Regions from separate parts of the Peribacillus sp. NPDC096622 genome, predicted to be linked through region 2. Evidence: predicted binding sites of a transcription regulator. Region 2 holds the regulator's gene; each other region holds the start of a gene.

Region 1 (6,771 bases), on a different contig from region 2:
GAAGAGCACTTTTAGGGAAATCCTTCATGTCACCACCATCGATTTCACACGACAGCTACCTTTCCTTCGAAGCGATCAATAATTCCTTGTACCATTTATTTCACCGTCTTTACAGTAATTTTCTGACCTGTAGAAGTAAAAATAATGTTACCTGATTTATCTGTACGATAAGTTTTAGCTTTCACTGAATTCAACCGTTTTACAACAGTGGAAGTAGGGTGCCCATAGCCGTTTTTCCCTACACTGATTACAGCATATTTCGGTTTTGTTTTGTTAATGAAAGCTGAACTTGTCGATGTTTTTGCTCCATGATGGACTACTTTAAGTACATCAACACTGGTACCAGTTTTTTAGCCAGCATATCTTTCTCTGCCTTTTCTTCGGCATCACCTGTAAACAAGAATGTTTTTTTGCTGTGTTTAAGTAACAGGACAGCACTCCAATTATTTAAGTCAGACTTAGCATAGTCTTTAACAGGTGCAATGAATTTAAGGGAACAATCCTTTGCTTTAGTGTTGATTTCCACGCCAGTCTTCGCTTTTTTTATTGTAAGCTTCTTCTTCTTAACAGCCGTTAAAAAGTCTTTGTATGCCTGGGTAGTATGAGAAATTTTAGGGCATACACAGATTTTACATTAAGCGATTTAATCACATAAGCCAGACCGCCAACATGATTCGAATCTGGGTGAGTGGATACTGCGCTAAGTGTTTTTACCTTTTGTTTTTTTAGGTAGGCAACAACTTCGGCGCCCTTTCCTTTACCGCCGCCATCGATTAAAACGTTTTCATTGCCGGTTTGTATAAGGATTGAATCTCCTTGTCCAACATTGATGAAATGTACCTTTACATTTGAGGCTGCCTCAGTTGTTTTAAGTCCAGTGAATAAAGACAAAACAAGCACAGCAACCAGTAGAATATTTATTTTCTTCATTTTTCCCCTCCAAATAATTTACCATGTAAAACCGGAAAAATTGGAATTTGGACACGGTTTTTATTCGTGGTAAAAAAAGGGCAAAGTCATCTAAATCTATGGTTAGGTAAAATGATCCTGGGTGATTAATTGTCTTGTGAATTCTCTTGAATCAAAATGAAAAAAACATTATTTCACAGATTCAATCAATAGAAAATCTATTTTCCTCAAAATTTTATTAAGAAGAATGTTGAAAGTGTGAAGTTGGCACTATTAAACGAGGGCTGCGTATCTGCAGTTGAACGTAATATAGAAAGTTAGGATTACCAACAAAATATTTTGTTAAAGAGTATGTTGACGAGTTTGTTTACTGTTTTTTTAGAATTTGTACAATTAAACGTTGGTTTCCACTCCAGGCACTTGCATTCCGCGGGCGGTCCATGAGCATCCTCGGCGTCTTTGCACCTGCGTGGTCTCCCTTGGACACGCATTTCCCGCATGAGTCTCGCACTTTTCGTTCCAACCAACTTTGTTTCAAAATTTAGATGGAAACCCTTTTGGCTACGAATTAAACCATGCAAATAAAACATTGCATGGTTTTTATAAGAAATAAAGGTTGGGAAAATTTTTTACGATCAAAACATGGGGTATAAGTTTCTTTAACGATTGACTCCTTGATACATAATATAATAGACAATAGACACCGACGATGCACCTTTTGTTCAGTGTTTCACAAACTGTTCGAAAAAGGTTATTATTTTTCTGGAACTCTTTTGTTTTATACGTTTTATATTAAGAAATCGCTACTAGTAGATAATACTAGGTATGGATATTCAATTAACATCTTTTTCAATAACGTTGTACTGACACTAAAATGATAGTGTTGACGTATAGTTATAATAGATGAATGGAAATTAAATTGTCGATTAATATTGAACAAACGAGCCCGACCTATTAATCGTTAAGGACTGTTTCCTTGAAAGTGTTGCCCTGATCAGTAAGCAGTAATTGTGCGAACGGCTTATGTAAAACGGCGATTGACAGTCCTCATTTCCTATAATGAGGAAGAGGAGTGTATACCAGAAGGATACAGCGTCGAATATGGAGGGACATTCTGCCGTTTAATCATTAAGAACAAAGGCGATGCTATGCATAGAGTGAATTTAATGAAGGATGCCATAACAAGGGAGCTTGAAGTAATTCAGTTAATTGTAAAAGGTATTTTCCAGAAGAAGAATTATCTATCTGAAATCCATGGCAGACATTTCATCCCACATGGCATAGATCAATCAAACAAAGGATATCATGGGCTTTTTAAGCGTCCCCATCGTATTAAAGGTATTTCATTTTTCCGACACAGGGAATTGTTGAAGGCAATCGATCAGGGGAAATCATGAATGCGTGTTACATTCTGCGGCGGATCATGATATTGGTTTACTTTAAGCTCCTTGTTCAAGATAACTGTTTTCCTATCCTTCTCTTCAAGATGATTAGTGCTCTTGGTTTGATGGGGCAGAGACAATCATAATGGGTGCGACTCCAACCTTTGTAAAGGAGCATGTAAATAACTTTTATTTGAAGAATCTCAAAACTAAAATGGTTAAGGATATTCAGTAGGCACTTGATTACATAGGTTATGCCTTGAGCGAAAAGTAATATTCATAAAGATGAATCCATGGTTTTAACAAGCCGATTAAATTATGATTATGGAATATTCAAACAGGTGAATGGAGGTAAGTGAGTCTTATCGGTCTTGATCATGAAAGACTCACTTACCTTTATGCCTGGAAGGGCGGAATGCTTTTTTGTGGTCATACTTTTTACATCCAAGGGATCTGTCCCTTCCCGAAGGATCCAAGCATCCACATTCACAGAAACATGTATGGAGGATGCCTGTACCCGCCCGCTAATTCCTTGAACGGTGGTTTTTTTCGAAAAAGTAATAACATAACAAGTCTTCGGTTTTGTTGCGAAGGCGGGGATTGAAATAATTATGATGTTCCTCGTATCCTTTATATAAAAAACAATACATCGTGAAGGATTCATCGCGTTTGATTTCACTAACCTTAATATTCTCTTTGCGCAAATAGCGCCGTACCTCGGCAAGTTCGTCTTGAACCACTTTTAAAGTATGTTCGACTAGCTCCGAATAGGGCCTTTTTAATTTAAACGGACTAATTTCGATGACCTTGAGATCCAGGTTTAAGACTGTAATAACCATAGGGAGGTAGATGGCTTTTTCAATCATATTTCGGTCACCTTCTGGAATGCGGGTCATCATGACCGCCCCTTTCTAAATAGTACGTTTTCAATAATAATATGTATATTCCGTGAAAAAAACGAGAACATTTGTTCTATTTTTTTATCCTAATGTATTTTCAGTGTATATGCAAGCAATTTTGATAAATCTAGAAATATTCGTTAACAAGATTATGTTTTCCGGAGATAGGGAAAGTATGAAGATATATGGATAATAATTCTTGCAATTTCAGGGGAAAGTGATATATCTAAAATAAACAGTTTTTAATAAGTTTATGCTGCTTTGATGGCAGCATGTCGAGGGAGATAATTATGGATTTGGATACTATACGTGAGTGGTTTACACTTGATCATATATCGGCACTTATTCAGCAATATCGCTCATTCGGTCCAATTCCCGGAATCTTACTGCCGATGCTGGAAGCTTTTTTGCCTTTTTTGCCCTTAGTGGTGTTCGTGCTTGCCAATGCAACGGCTTTTGGTCTCTGGTGGGGGTTTTTATTTTCTTGGATTGGTGCGGTAGCGGGGTCTTTTTTGCTTTTTTGGATTATTAGAAGATATGGTCAAATGAGGTTTTTCCGATTTTTGCAAAAGCATAAACAGGTGCAGAGGTTGATGGTTTGGGTTGAGAGCCATGGATTCGGTCCTTTGTTCATATTGCTCTGCTTCCCTTTTACACCTTCTGCTATCGTTAATATCGTGGCAGGACTTTCAAAAGTCAGTACCCTGCAATATGGACTTGCAGTAGTGGGAGGGAAAGCGGTGATGATTTTTACGATCAGTTTCGTGGGTTACGATTTAGTATCCTTAATTCATAAACCGGTGCGAACGGTCATTATCGGAATCGTCATCTTCATCCTATGGTATGTGGGGAAAAGATTGGAAGTCCGGTTAAATAGAAGCATGAAGAGAGAAGAAGGACAATAAATTAATATATAAATGCAGTAGGGGTTGAACTAGATGGAAAAAACAAACAAGAATTCTTTATCCGATTGGATAAAACCAGCGATGATAGCTTTTGTTATTTACATCTTAATCCGTACATTTCTCTTTTCAAGCTATGATGTTGAAGGAAAGTCGATGCAGCCGACCCTTGAAGATGGAAATAAACTTGTTGTGAATAAAATCAATTACCAGATTCATGATATCAACCGTTTTGACATTATTGTTTTTCATGCGAATTCACAAGAAGATTATGTTAAGCGGGTTATAGGGGTTGCAGGCGACCGTATTCATTATAAAGATGATTGGCTATATGTAAATGGTAAGAAAGTGGATGAGCCTTATCTTGAGAAATTCAAGGAAGGTTTCCCAGGACAGGATTTTACGGGTGATTTTACATTAAAAGAATTGACGGACATGACCAAAGTTCCGGAAGGCAAGCTTTTTGTCATGGGTGATAATCGTCTTGAAAGTGCTGACAGCCGTCACTTTGGTTATATACCGGTTGAAAACGTTGTTGGTAAAGTGGATGTTCGATATTGGCCGGTCAAGGATTTCAATTTTAAATTTACAGGTGAATGATTGTGGAAGCCCGAGAATTATGTGGGCTTTTTCTTTTGGGGGAAAAGCGAACGTACGATTGGTGTTTTTTTAAGGGAAACGGTAAAATAATAGAAAGTAAATCTAATTGGAAACAGAAACCTAGTCATAAAGACGAAGCTATTTCTGGTATGATGGGTCTAGATATTAAGTTGTAAGGGGGAAAAAGAGATGTCACTCCGTTTTTTACTGGGAAGATCGGGTGCAGGGAAAACTTCGAATATATTGGACGAAATCCGTTCTAAAATGGCAGAAGATCCCGAAGGAAATCCAATTATCTACCTCGTTCCTGATCAGATGACGTTTCTATCTGAATATAAATTAATTAAAACACCAGGCCTTGCCGGAATGATCCGGACACAGGTTTTCAGTTTTAGCAGGCTTGCTTGGCGTGTTCTTCAGGAAACCGGGGGGATGAGCAGGCTGCATTTGGACAGTGTTGGCGTTAATATGTTGATACGGAAAATCATGGATGATAAAAAGGAAGAGTTAAAGATGTTTCGTCGATCTGCTGATAAGCAGGGGTTCATTGCACAGATGGAGCTAATGCTGGCTGAGTTCAAGCAGTATTGCATCCAACCTGATGACATTCAAAACTATATGGCTGAAACCTCGCAGGCCGGCAGCGGCATTCAGGATAAACTGCATGATCTTGAATTGGTCTATCAGGCTTTTGAGGATGAAATGGTCAACAAATATTTAGATTCCGAAGATTATTTCACTTTGCTGATCGAAAAAATGTCAGAGTCTTCATATATAAGGAATGCGGATATATATATTGATGGTTTTTATAGCTTGACCCCACAAGAATTATTGATTGTGGAAGAAATGATGAAGCTGTGCAGGAGTGTAACGATCTCGCTGACGTTAGATCAGCCCTACAGGCGATATGCTCCGGATGATTTGCAATTGTTCAGGCAAACGGGAAATCTTTATCATCACCTTTATCAGGCTGGATTGAGGAATAGCATTCCGATTGCAGAAGACCGAATCTTAAAAGGAACGGAAAGGTTTGGAAAGAGTCCGGGGCTGAATCATCTGGAAACCTATTTTTCCACGCGTCCTGCACAAACGTTTGAGCAGTCACCTGATGTAACGATCGCCCAGGCAGTTAACCGCAGAGCTGAGATTGAAGGAGTTGCCCGGGATATCTTGTCGCTGGTCAGACAGAAACAGCACCGTTTCCGTGATATCGTGATTTTAGTCCGTAATGGGGAAGCATACGCTGATATTTTACAAACCGTTTTTCGGGATTATCAAATTCCCTTGTTCGTCGATTCCAAACGGACGATGCTGAATCATCCTCTGATAGAACTGATTCGTTCCACTTTGGAGATCATCAATGGCTATTGGCGTTATGAGCCGGTATTTCGTGCAATCAAGACGGAGCTTCTATTTCCGCTGCAAAAAAACCACGATAGGATGCGTGAACAGGTAGATAAGCTGGAAAACTATGTGCTGGCCCGCGGCATTAAAGGAAGCAGGTGGACGTCCAAAGATCGATGGACCTACCGGCGCTTCCGCGGACTGGAACTCGAGGACCGTAACCAAACGGATAAGGAAATGATGCTTGAGCAAGAGTTGAATGAGATGAAGCAATTATTTACCGAGCCGATCTTAAAGCTCTCAAAACGGGCTAAAAAGGCTGCTAATGGCAGGGAATTGTGTGAAGCCCTTTATCTATACCTTGAAGAATTGCATGTGCCGGAAAAATTGGAAAAGCTGAAACTGGAGGCGGAAGAAGCAGGTGATTTGGTATCGGCAAGAGAGCATGAGCAAACATGGAATGCGGTTGTCGACCTATTGGACCAATTCGTCGAACTGCTGAGCGGGGAAGAGCTTTCCATGAAACAGTTTGCGGTAATCATTGAAGCTGGTCTGGAATCTCTTGAATTTTCTTTGGTACCGCCGGCAATTGACCAAGTATTGGTAGCTAATCTAGATTTATCCCGCCTGGATGATGTGAAGACAGCTTTTGTTATCGGCCTGAACGAAGGGGTTCTGCCTGGGAAAGCTGTATCTGACGGGATATTTTCAGATAGTGATCGTGAGGTGCTGCTG
Region 2 (6,771 bases):
GCTGGTACGGTGAAACGGAATATCATGGTGTCAATGATATGTATACCAAAGCGTATGAAGCAGGCTACCAAACGGTTTTTGTTCAGCTTCATGACTCAGCTGGAAATGGATCAGTGAGCCAATATGCTAATGGAAGGCTTTTAGCTCAAATGCTTTCAGAAATCAGTAACCATTTCGGGGGCGAAAAAGTAAATATTATAGCTCACAGCAAAGGGGGCCCAGACACCCAAGCGGCTCTAGTACACTATGGAGCACACCAATATGTTGGACGGGTGATTACTTTAGCTTCCCCTCATCATGGTTCTCATCTAGCTGATTTGGCTTATAGCTGGTATGCGGGCTGGCTTGGTTCCTTATTAGGTCAAAAAGATGAGGGAACTTATTCTTTACAGGTTGGTAAAATGGCCGAATTTCGTTCTGTCACGGATAACCATGTTAACTCTCGTAAAAACTTATATTTCACTGTAGCTGGTATGAACAGAGGCCCAGTACTATCAGCCTTATCAATGGGTGGGCAATATTTATCTTCATATGGGGAAAATGATGGACTAGTCAATGTATGGAGTACAAAAATACCCTATGCAACACATTTATTTACGGATCCCAACTTTGATCACGACAATATTCGAGTTGGCTCAGCTGTATTTTCAAGAATTGAACCCTATTTAAGAAGCACTTCAACCGCTGGGATTCCTGAATATAATGTCAATTATAAAGAACGGGTTGAAGATGATGTCATTACAACCGCACTTGCTCAAACCGTTCTAGGTGATGTCCTGAAACAAAATGTCTGGGTCGAACAAAGCTTCCATGTAAATGAAGCGGCCCCAGGTAATATAAGCATATATACAGCCTCAAATGATGTGGAGGTTGAGTTGATTTCTCCATCCAATAAAAAGTATTCACCGTCCTTAAAGGTCCATTCAGCCAAAAAGGAAACCTCCTTTTTTAATGGTGCAACCATCCAGTCATTCTATAGAAATAACCTTGAAATTGGTGACTGGAAAGTACGAATGAAGACTAAATCACCAAAAGACGCCTACTTGTTCACAGCACAATTTAATGAAAAGAATCCCATTACATTTAGTATGGCCGGTAAAGTTAAGCAAAAAGATGCAAAGTTTTTAATAAAGAATCCAATGAATGGTAAAAAAAGACCAATCAGCACAACATTTTTGGTTCATCTGATAGATGAAACCGGTAATGAAATTAGTGAAAAAAACTCAATTAAGGTAATGGATACTGAAAATTTTACTGGTACCTTTCCAGAAGTACCTAAGTCAGGTGTTTATAATGTAACAATAGATGTCAAGGAAAAAAATGTGGATGGTACTGAAAGGACCCGGACGCTGATTCGTTCGGTCTATATTGAGAAATAGCGAAATGCCTTCTCTTAATTGAGAAGGCATTTTTTGGGGATGAAAAATGAGGGAGGTGCGATATGTTAGGGTTAACTAGGGTGATGGTAATTACGCAAATGGAAACAGCTTATAGAAGTATTTATATAACGGTTGTTAGATGGATATATTTAAAAATTGGTTCCCTGGAAATTATGCATAGCAATCAGAGATCTAACGAGCAAAGAAACAGCCATTTAGAAAATTGCTCATTATGCCCAGAAAAAATTAACAGGGCATATTGTGAAAAAGGGGTTTTTGTTTTCAACTCTTGCAAATTTCTCAACAAGTGCAGATTCAACAGTGGAATGGCTGAGGCGATCTTAACTTTATTAAAGTGAACCAATGATTAAGAGTGAAGAAATTTAATGGGAGGGGGATTTTAACCCACTCTTTTTTTATTTCGATGAGCTTTTTCAAAAGTACATATTACCAGAAAGGCGCTTGTATAACTTTCATCCGTTATAAAGGATGTTTAAATTTCCACGAAAACTTGATTCTATTAAAAAATTTTCAATATCTACTCTTCCATATGCATATTGAGAGAATAAGGTACATAAATTTAAACAAACAAAAAAAGCGCGGAAAGCGCTTTTAGTGTATTTGTCTATATAAGCCTATTACTTTTCCAAGAATCGAAACATCTCGTAAAATAATTGGTTCCATATTTGAGTTCTCAGGCTGAAGTCTTATGTAATCCGGTTCCTTAAAGAATCGTTTTACAGTGGCTTCATCATCTTCCGTCATCGCCACGACGATATCTCCATTATTGGCACTGCTTTGTTGTTTCACAATGACATAATCTCCATCATGAATTCCTGCTTCGATCATACTTTCACCCATGATTTCCAGCATGAATACATGGTCATCATGTGGAACCATGCTTTCGGGAAGCGGAAAGTATTCTTCAATGTTCTCAATGGCCGTTATCGGCATGCCCGCTGTTACTTTTCCAAGTAACGGCACGTTCACGACATTGGCTTTGGGAATATTGTTCGCTTCCTCCAAATTCATTATTTCAATGGCTCTTGGCTTAGTTGGGTCACGTCTAATAAGGCCTTTACTTTCCAGGCGGGATAAATGCCCGTGAACTGTTGAACTTGATGCAAGTCCCACTGCTTCGCCAATCTCCCGTACGGAAGGTGGATAACCTTTTTGGCGGACCTCTTCTTTAATGAAATCAAGAATATCTTGCTGCCGTTTTGATAGTTTTGTCATTTGTGCACCTCTTCCCCAATGTTCTTTGCTACATTATAGCATGGCGCCCAACTCTATACAAACATAAGTTCGAATTTTGTTGTTGACTGAAACAAACGTTCGTATTATAATTTGACCATAACATACGAACGAACATTCGCTTTGGAGGGATAATTATGAAAAAATTATACAAAAATTATATTTATACGATTCTATTAGCGGGATCAGTATTCATCTTTTCAATTTTATTCTCTTGTACACTGAACAATGATCAAAAAAAAGATTTCCTTTCTATAGAAGTAAGTGAAGGTGATACCCTATGGGGAATTGCCGAAGAATATGAAGAATCGAATTTGACAAAAAAAGAATTCATTGGTTGGATAGAAGAGCATAATGGAGTCAGGGCGGATTCGATAAAACCTGGTCAAGTCATTGTCATACCGGTTAAAGGGGAAGAACTTGTCCAGAATTTGGCCAGTGATCAGTAAGTAGTGAAGGTAGGGTATTATGAAGGCGGTAATCTATTGTAGGGTCAGCACCGAAAAAGAGTCACAGGAAACATCATTGGCAAGGCAGGAAGATGAATTGGTCAAATTGGCTGAAAAGATGGATGTGGAAGTTATCTCCATTATAAAAGAACAGGCAAGTGGTTATGAGTTGAATCGGGATGGCATTTTTGACATGCTCGAACTATTTAAAACCAAAGAAGCTGAAGTTCTATTAATCCAGGACGAAACAAGACTGGGAAGAGGGAATGCCAAAATAGCCCTATTCCATGTCATCCTTAAAGAAAATGTGAAAATTTATACGCTCTCACACGATGGGGAGCTGGAGTTATCGGATTCGGATGCCATGGTCATCCAGATAGTCGGCATTGTAGAAGAATATCAAAGGAAACTACATAATCTTAAAATAAAGCGCGGAATGATAAGAGCCGTTGAAAAAGGGTACCGTCCTCAAAAAAATCTTCAGAATCAAAGGAATTCCACTGGAAGGGACCGTATGGAGATTCCTATTGAAGAGATTATTAAACTTCGTGCCAATGGGTTGACATTCTCAGAAATCGCAGCCACATTAAGGGGCTTTGGATACAATGTATCTAAGGCTACTGTGAACAGGCGTTATCTCGAACATCAAATGAATACAAAGGAAAGTAAATCATAGAACTTGTAATTTCGCTTTTTTTTTAATACCATGACAATATCCGCAGAATATGAAGGAGCGAGATTATGTTATCAAAAGAAAAAATAGCCCGTATAAATGAACTTTCTAAAAAGGCAAAGGCCGAAGGTTTGACGGAAGTTGAGGCGAAAGAGCAAACCCAATTGAGAAGTGAATATTTGGAAACATTCAGAAAGTCCATGTCCGATACTTTGGAGCATGTGAAAGTCGTGGATCCAGAGGGTAATGACGTCACTCCTCAAAAGATAAAAAATATAAAAGAAAAAAGAAATTTACATTAATGCTTGGATTCTTCTGATGGAACATTCATTAGAGGATTCTTTGGCATTTTGGAGTAAAAAGAGAGTGCATTCATGTATGTATTCTCCTATTTAGTTTAATCTAAATAGGAGACTTCTTATTCCTAGAAAATTGTAATATTGGGGTATTAAATAGTGATTTTAGTTGTGATATTATGCTTGTCACTATAATATAAAGAGGTACATTACAGGAAGGGATGTTTTACGATATGTTAGATAAATTAGATGCACTTTCTATCAATACGATTCGTACATTGTCGATTGATGCAATTGAAAAGGCTAATTCAGGCCATCCAGGTATGCCGATGGGTGCAGCGCCGATGGCGTATAAACTATGGACCGAATATATGAACCATAACCCGAAAAATCCTGATTGGTTTAATAGAGATCGCTTTGTTCTTTCAGCTGGTCATGGGTCTATGCTGTTATACAGCCTTCTTCATTTATCGGGATATGGCTTATCTATCGATGATTTGAAAAGCTTCCGCCAATGGGGCAGTAAAACTCCAGGACATCCTGAATACGGACATACGGCTGGTGTAGATGCAACTACTGGGCCGCTTGGACAAGGTATCGCAATGGCAGTCGGAATGGCAATGGCAGAACGTCATTTGGCAGAAAGCTATAACCGAGATTCTTATAATGTTGTCGATCATTATACATATAGCATTTGTGGAGATGGAGATTTAATGGAAGGTGTTTCTGCAGAAGCCGCTTCATTAGCTGGACATCTACAACTCGGAAGACTTGTTGTTTTATATGATTCTAATGATATTTCCCTTGACGGCGACTTAAGTCAATCATTTAGTGAAAGCGTAGCGGACCGGTTCAAATCTTATGGATGGCAATATATTCGCGTTGAGGATGGGAACGATCTTCAGGAAATTGCTAAAGCGATTGAAGAAGCGAAAACCGACGATGCACGCCCAACATTAATAGAAGTGAAAACGGTTATTGGTTACGGTTCACCAAATCGTTCAGGTAAATCTGCTGTTCACGGCGCTCCGCTTGGTGCAGATGAGCTGAAATTGACAAAAGAAGCATACAAATGGACATTCGAAGAGGACTTCCATGTACCTGAAGAAGTGTATTCACACTTCAATGAAGCTGTTGTTGATGCAGGAGCTCAAAAAGAAGAAGCGTGGAATGAATTGTTTAAAAATTACAAAGAAGCTCATCCTGAGTTAGCACAGCAATTGGAACTTGCCATCAAAGGTGAACTGCCTGCTGAGTGGGATCAGGAAATTCCAGTCTATGAAGAAGGTAAGACATTAGCTTCCCGTGCTTCAAGTGGTGAAGTACTGAATGCGATCGCCAAAAAGGTCCCTAGCTTCATTGGGGGTTCTGCGGATTTAGCTGGATCTAATAATACTGCCATCAAAGGTGAGACAGATCTATTACCTGGTAATTACAGTGGCCGTAATATATGGTTCGGTGTACGTGAGTTCGCTATGGGTGCGGCTTTAAATGGTATGGCACTTCATGGTGGATTAAAAGTCTATGGAGGAACATTCTTCGTATTCTCTGATTATCTACGTCCTGCCATAAGAATGGCAGCACTAATGGGACTGCCTGTTAATTATGTGTTCACTCATGACAGCATTGCTGTAGGGGAAGACGGACCGACTCATGAGCCAATCGAACAATTGGCATCATTGCGCGCAATGCCTAACCTAGGTGTAATCCGTCCAGCTGATGGCAATGAAACGGCAGCAGCCTGGAAAGTGGCTATGGAGTCTACAAATAAACCAACTGCTCTTGTACTGACTCGTCAAGGGTTGCCAACTATAAAAGGTACTTCCGAAACAGCGTATGAAGGTGTTTCAAAAGGTGCTTACATCATCTCTGCTTCAAAGAAAGAAGTAGCCGATGCATTGCTTCTTGCAACTGGTTCCGAAGTGAACTTGGCTGTGGAAGCACAGAAAGCTTTAGCGAACGAAGGAATTGATGTTTCGGTAATCAGCATGCCATCATGGGATCGATTTGAAACTCAATCTAAAGAATATAAACAAAGCGTAATCAATCCGGCAGTGAAAAAACGTTTAGCTATCGAAGTGGCTTCACCGTTTGGCTGGGATCGTTATGCAGGTGATGAGGGTGAAATATTGGCCATCAATCATTTTGGAGCTTCTGCACCAGGCGGTAAAATCATGGAGGAATTCGGTTTCACTGTAGAAAATGTAGTTGCTCGTGTTAAGGAAATGCTTAAATAACGGTAATGCGGAACTGACACCAACTAGATTGGTGTCAGTTTTTTTATCAAAAACAATTCTATTTTATATTGAAAGTGCTCATATTCTAAAGCAAATCTTCCATTCGACAAAAAAAGAAGAAAATTTCTCCAGCAAACAACATATCTTTTTAGTTTGTCAATATATAATGAGAATAAATAAATTTCGTTTAAATGTGTCAGTTAAAGGGGAAAGTCATCAATGGTGGAAAATAGTGGAGAGGGTCCTGGTGGTAAGATGTTTTCGTGACAAAATAGGAAAGCTAGGAGGCATTGGCTGATGAGAACCTATCAAATTTATTTAATCGAAGATGAATTTGCCCATCATTATTATGGAAGAGAAAAGCTATTTTTCAATTTGTTTTTGGAGTATATTCAAGCAAGGGGCAGACTAAAGAGTATTTTGCAAAAACAAATCGAATATGTCACCAAAAAAGTCCCGACTATCCAGTTGCAGTTAGCTATA
Region 3 (6,771 bases), on a different contig from region 2:
GCCTTGCCAGTTTTATCATCAATTTCTAGGAGAACCCCACTTAATAGTGTCCGTCCCTCTTTTGGGACTTCGAAACGAACAGGAAGGCTGGTCAGGAACCGATGGATGACTGCCTCTCTTTCCATACCAAGGATGCCATCATATGGTCCTGTCATGCCTACATCCGATATGTAAGCGGTGCCTGCAGGTAATATACGGTTATCGGCTGTCTGGACGTGTGTGTGTGTACCAACAACGGCTGTAACCTTACCATCCAGGAACCACCCCATAGCTTGCTTTTCACTTGTAGCTTCTCCATGAAAATCGACAAAGATGATCGGTGTCTTTTTTCGAGCCTCCGCCACTAGTTCTTCCGCCTTTTTGAACGGACAATCCAAATCCGGCATGAACGTTCTCGCTTGCAAATTGATGACCGCTATTTCATGCTGGTTCAATTTTAAAAATTTCATACCTTCTCCAGGTACCCCGTCTGGAAAGTTTGCTGGACGGACGAGATATTTCGCTTCATCAATAAAATTGAAAATATCACGATTATCCCATGTATGGTTTCCCATGGTCACTGCCTGCGCTCCCCACTCTAAAAAACTGCGGTAAATCTTTTCTGTAATTCCCCGGCCACTTGCGGCATTCTCGCCATTGATGACCGTGATATGCGGACGATACTTTTCTTTTAACTTAGGAAGGTATTCTTGGATCATGTCACGACCTGGAGACCCCACTACATCTCCAATAAATAGCAATTTCATTGTAAAACCCTTTCTGGATTCACCTAATTATATGAATGATTCAAGTATGTATTGTAACATAATTTGGGGTAATTATAAGAATTACGCTTAACGATTAATATCGGAAAAAGAAAAAACGAAGTGGTTTGCACCACTTCGTCTTTCATTAACAATTATTTGGCGTATTCGACTGCTCTTGTTTCACGGATGACCGTGACTTTTATATGTCCTGGGTAATCGAGCTCTTCTTCAATCCTTTTCCGGATATCACGTGCGAGTCGATGTGCCGAAAGATCATCGATTTGTTCTGGTTTCACTAGAATCCGCACTTCACGTCCGGCTTGAATCGCAAAAGATTTTTCCACTCCATCATAGGACTCGGAAATTTCCTCAAGTTTTTCAAGTCTTCTAATGTAATTTTCAAGCGTTTCACTTCTAGCTCCCGGTCTTGCAGCTGATAACGCATCAGCGGCAGCCACAAGCACTGAAATGATGGAAGTTGGTTCCGTATCGCCATGATGTGAAGCGATGCTGTTAATGACAGTTGGATGCTCTTTATATTTGGTTGCTAATTCAACGCCAATTTCAACGTGACTGCCTTCCACTTCATGATCGATCGCTTTCCCAATATCATGCAATAAACCTGCACGGCGGGCAAGTACTTCATCCTCACCGAGCTCAGCGGCCAGTAAACCTGAAAGCTGGGCCACTTCAATTGAATGTTTAAGCACGTTTTGCCCATAACTGGTACGGAATTTCAAACGTCCTAGTATTTTGATGAGATCTGGATGGAGACCGTGAACTCCAACTTCAAAAGTAGTTTGTTCACCAATTTCACGAATATGTTCATCTACCTCACGTCTTGCTTTGTCAACCATTTCTTCAATGCGGGCCGGATGGATCCGTCCGTCCTGAACAAGTTTCTCAAGAGCCAAGCGTGCCGTTTCCCGTCTAATTGGATCGAATCCAGATAAAATGACAGCTTCAGGAGTATCATCAATAATAAGGTCAATACCTGTTAGCGTTTCTAACGTCCGGATATTTCGTCCTTCACGTCCGATTATCCGCCCTTTCATTTCATCGTTTGGAAGATTTACTACAGAAACGGTGGTTTCTGCAACATGATCAGCCGCACAACGCTGAATGGCAAGAGAAAGGACTTCTTTTGCTTTTTTATCAGCTTCTTCTTTGGCACGGGTATCACTTTCTTTAATCATAAGCGCTACATCGTGAGCAAGCTCGTTTTCCATTCGGTCTATAATGATTGCTTTAGCCTCTTCACGAGTTAAACCGGAAACACGTTCAAGCTCTGTTTGCTGCTTACGAACCGTCTCTTCCACTTTGCTTTCCATCTCTTCAATATGCTGTTGTCTTTGGTTTAGAGAATCTTCTTTTTTCTCCAAAAGGCTCTCACGTTTGTCTAACGTTTCATCCTTACGGTCCAGATTCTCTTCTCTTTGCAATAACCGATTTTCTTGTTTTTGTAATTCGTTCCTTCTTTCACGGACTTCCCGATCCGAATCGGCACGAACTTTATGAATTTCATCTTTTGCTTCCAACAAGGCTTCTTTCTTAAGTGCTTCCGCTTCACGTTTTGCATCCTCAAGGATGTGCTCTGCAGAGCCCTTTGCCCCTGCTATTCTACTCTCAAATTTTGATTTGTGAATAAAATAACCAACAACTGCACCGACGATTAGGCCAAGCAAAGTGAAGATGATTGTCATGGGTTCCATCGTTTCACCTCCCCTTGCTATGAACTTTTTACATAAAATGTTGAACTGTCGGCAAGTACATTGCACATAAATTCAATATACAGCACTTAATTTTCAAAATTTTAGTTTGAAAAATTGTAAAATATACATATTAATTGTATAGTTGAGAATTTTTATTGTCAAGCGTTTGTCCCTTATGTATCAATGATTATTCAAGTTTTCTTAATATCAACCATCATAATGTACAGCATTCATTATGGAAGAAGTCTGTAAATCTGATTTCAATGCCATTTAATCCGCTGAAAATTCCGCATTTTTCTCAAAATATACATAAAAGGCCTAAGCGAATAAGCTTAGGCCTTTTCCAAATATCATTAATCAAGCAATTCAAAATGCTCTTCTGGTTCATTTTCTTCTGGTGGTAATTCATGCTCTCCATCAAGATTATAGTGATCTCTGATTTTCTGAGAAATTTCCTGAGCGATATCCTGATTTTCTTTCAAGAACAGCTTCGCATTTTCGCGGCCTTGTCCGACACGCTCTTCATTGTATGAATACCACGAGCCGCTTTTAAGGACGATATCAAGATCTGCACCCATATCGATGATTTCACCTTCCTGTGAAATCCCTTGACCATACATGATGTCAACTTCTGCTTGGCGGAATGGTGGGGCAACCTTGTTCTTTACAACTTTGATTTTCGTTTTATTACCGACGATTTCATTACCTTGTTTTAATTGTTCCGCACGGCGCACTTCCAGACGAACAGTTGAATAGAACTTCAATGCCCGGCCTCCCGGAGTCGTTTCTGGATTCCCAAACATAACACCGATTTTTTCACGGACTTGGTTAATGAAAATGGCAATGGTATTTGATTTATTAATGGAACCAGACAGTTTTCTAAGTGCCTGGGACATCATCCGGGCTTGAAGACCCATATGGGAATCTCCCATTTCGCCTTCGATTTCGGCTTTAGGAACAAGTGCTGCCACCGAGTCAATGACAATGATATCTACCGCTCCGCTTCGAACTAACGCTTCAGCGATCTCTAAGGCCTGTTCACCCGTATCAGGCTGTGAAAGCAGTAACTCATCGATATTCACACCAAGTTTTTCTGAATATGCTGGATCTAAAGCATGCTCGGCATCAATGAATGCAGCCGTGCCGCCAGTCTTTTGTACTTCTGCAATAGCATGTAATGCTACAGTCGTTTTACCGGAGCTTTCAGGTCCATATATCTCAATGACCCGGCCTCTTGGATATCCGCCCACTCCCAACGCTACGTCCAATGCTAAAGAACCGCTTGAAATCGTTGAAATCCTACGATCAGTCTGTTCACCAAGTTTCATAATAGAACCTTTACCAAATTGTTTTTCAATTTGTTTTAACGCCATATCTAAAGCCGCTTGACGATCACTCACTCAATTTCCTCCTCTATATTCAAATAATCGGCTGCCCGATTAAAGGTGTACTTACGTTAGCAATTATTTGAGATCAAGGTTTGACCCTGTCTCAAAACCTATCTTTACTATATACTCTTTTTACTATTTTGCCAAGCAAAAAGTCGAACATTCATTCGTTTTTTTCTTTCAGGAGATTCTTTGTAAAAAAGCGTTTTATCTTAAGGAAATCTCCATTTCGCTTCACTTACTCCCTAAAAAAACACATTTCGTTGAATTAACTTTTTTCTTTTTTCCCTATTTTTCAAGAAACAAACTTCCAAAACCAAATAAAAAGCAGAGCTGTAATAAAGCTCTGCTTATAGCGTTTATAAATCCCTTAATAGGTAATGACAGCCGTACTTCACACTCCGAATACGGTTTTGCGCCCTGCTTCCGGAAAGATTCAACTCCTTGAAATGAGTGTCTCCATCCCGATAGGAAATGCCAATAAATACTGTACCAACAGGCTTACCTTCTTGTTCATCCGGCCCTGCAACACCCGTAAAGCTTATGCCTACATCCGCATCGAGCTTACTCCTGACATTAGAGGCCATTTCCATTGCACACTCACCGCTGACCACCCCATACTCAGATATGGTATCATCACTGACGCCGAGGACATTGGACTTCGCATCATTCGTATAGCAGACAATTCCGCCTTTAAAGACTTTACCGGCGCCCGGTATGGTTGTCAGCTGTTCTTGGAACATCCCTCCGGTCAAGCTTTCAGCTGCCGCGATTGAAAGCTTGCGGACCGTTAATTCTTTTACAAGTTCCTTTATTAGCGAAGTATTATCACTTCCATAATGAAACTTACCGACCCTGCTAAGAATTTCTTTTTCCGTTTCTAAAATAAGTTCTTCGCATTTTTCTTTAGAAGAGTCTTTGGCGGTGATCCTTAACGTCACTTCCCCTTCGGCTGCCAGCGGAGCAATTGTCGGATTCGTTTGATTGACAAGGAGATCTTCAATCACCGTTTCCAGTTCGGCTTCCCCTATACCGTAGAACCGAAGAACCTTGGAATCGATCCGTTCATGCTTTTCCAATTTATTCATGATCTTTTCATAACCATAACTTAAAAACATCGGCTCCATTTCACTTGGTGGACCAGGTAGAAGCATATATGTAATCCCCGATTTGGACAAGACCATTCCCGGAGCCATGCCATGATCGTTTGCCAACACTTCACTGCCTTCTAAGACAAGGGCCTGCTTTTTGTTGTTTTCCGTCATCGGCCGTTCCCGTTTTTGGAAGTAAGCTTCAATGGATTGCAAAGCTTCATCATTAAAAACGAGCTTTTTCCCTATATGGCGAGCAATCGTTTCTTTCGTTAAATCATCTTTGGTAGGACCAAGTCCACCGGTAAAAACAATCAAGTTCGCCCTCGATTCAGCGATTTCTATAGCTTGTTGTAAGCGGCGGTCGTTATCCCCGACCACAGTATGGTAAAAAACGTTTATCCCCATTTCCGCAAACTGCTGCGATAAGAATCTTCCATTAGTGTTATTGATTTGACCTAAAAGAAGCTCTGAGCCCACTGCAATGATTTCTGCATCCATCTTTTCAAAACCACCATTCGTTTTACTTTGAATTAACAAATACTTCTTTGTTTTTTATAAAATAATCCAAACCTGACCAGATTGTAAAGATTAATGCAATCCATAATGCGATATTAGCAAATGGAAGTGAAATGAGGGCAAATGGAAGGTTATGCAGCAATAAAGCTGAAATAGAAACAATTTGTGCCCATGTTTTAATTTTACCAAGCTGGTTCGCTGCAACCACTTCCCCTGTACCCGCTAACACCAAACGCAATCCGGTTACTGCAAACTCGCGACTTATGATCACGATGGCAATCCAAGATTGACCGTACATTAGATCCAGATCAACTAAAACGATTAAGGCGGCCGAAACCAGAAGTTTATCTGCCAATGGATCTAAAAATTTTCCCAAATCAGTAATCATATTATATTTTCTCGCAAAATGGCCATCGATCCAATCCGTAGTGGAAGCGATTATAAAGAGGAGGGCTCCAGCTAGGTGCGCCACTGGCAAACTGTATTCTCCCCAAGTCAGTGTCCCCCAAGAAAAAGGAACGAGCATGATGATTAAAAATACTGGTATTAAACAGATTCTTGCTACTGTAATCTTATTAGGCAGATTCAAAACTTTTACCTCCAAAATTTACGCCTGCCATTTGGGCAAAGCGTCTTAGATCTAAAATAATGCTCATATGTATAATTTAACTCAAAATCCAATCTTATATGCCGGGTAAACCATCTCCCGCCGCCTTACTATTATATAGAGCAAAAATAGTCATCTATAAGATGACTATTCGGCTTTCGTAAATTGTATCGTAACCAATTGCGTATTCACTTCAGTCGGTGAAATGGAATACTCCAGCTTCTCATCATTCACATAAATCTCAGTTTCATATGCCCTGCCTATATTGATGACAGCTTCTTTTTCATTGGTGAAATCAATTTCCTGGCTTTTGTCCTTTTCGATAGTGCCCTGGAAAAGTAATTTACCTTCACCATTTTTTATGCCGACCCATGGTGAGCCTTTGGAGGTCACCTTTAATTTAAAGGTATCGGTATTTTTTAATTCATACGTACTATTTTTACCGTTGGAACTGGTGACGGCAAGATTTTGCTCTTTCTTTTCTTCTTTGACTGCTGTATCATCTTCAGTCTTCTTATCAGATGAATCTGATTTTTCTTCATTCTGTTTTTGGTCTGCATTCTTTTCTTCTTTGTTGAAATCTTCACTTTTATTGTAATCAACGACATCGCTCTGTTTTGCGTCCTTTTTGTCATCATTATCCGGATTACTCATATAGTTCAATACCAGCACCCAAATCAATACGGCCGCACCAATGACTAAAACGGC

What was found. Region 2 encodes LexA, which represses DNA repair genes until DNA is damaged. Its sites were predicted from a motif close to CGAACATATGTTCG; they were not measured.
Region 1: a site for LexA is predicted at 4,740-4,753, ahead of addB (helicase-exonuclease AddAB subunit AddB). Genes of this name have one in related genera too.
Region 3: a site for LexA is predicted at 4,003-4,016, ahead of recA (recombinase RecA). Genes of this name have one in related genera too.

Annotation. Positions count from the first base shown of each region.
Region 1 covers NZ_JBIWES010000003.1:112,342-119,112, reverse strand. The annotation lists partial or broken gene ACIQYG_RS06990 (ComEC/Rec2 family competence protein) at 96-930, opposite strand; gene ACIQYG_RS06985 (hypothetical protein) at 1,920-2,306, shown strand; gene ACIQYG_RS06980 (YhjD family protein) at 2,816-3,187, opposite strand; gene ACIQYG_RS06975 (TVP38/TMEM64 family protein) at 3,481-4,095, shown strand; gene lepB (signal peptidase I) at 4,129-4,692, shown strand; gene addB (helicase-exonuclease AddAB subunit AddB) at 4,882-6,771, shown strand, end outside.
Region 2 covers NZ_JBIWES010000011.1:9,789-16,559, forward strand. The annotation lists gene ACIQYG_RS18530 (esterase/lipase family protein) at 1-1,379, shown strand, start outside; gene lexA (transcriptional repressor LexA) at 1,992-2,615, opposite strand; gene yneA (cell division suppressor protein YneA) at 2,771-3,082, shown strand; gene ACIQYG_RS18545 (YneB family resolvase-like protein) at 3,102-3,758, shown strand; gene ACIQYG_RS18550 (DUF896 domain-containing protein) at 3,824-4,057, shown strand; gene tkt (transketolase) at 4,285-6,288, shown strand; gene sirA (sporulation inhibitor of replication protein SirA) at 6,586-6,771, shown strand, end outside.
Region 3 covers NZ_JBIWES010000008.1:24,770-31,540, forward strand. The annotation lists gene ACIQYG_RS15405 (TIGR00282 family metallophosphoesterase) at 1-746, opposite strand, end outside; gene rny (ribonuclease Y) at 899-2,458, opposite strand; gene recA (recombinase RecA) at 2,812-3,858, opposite strand; gene ACIQYG_RS15420 (competence/damage-inducible protein A) at 4,206-5,438, opposite strand; gene pgsA (CDP-diacylglycerol--glycerol-3-phosphate 3-phosphatidyltransferase) at 5,461-6,045, opposite strand; gene ACIQYG_RS15430 (helix-turn-helix domain-containing protein) at 6,211-6,771, opposite strand, start outside.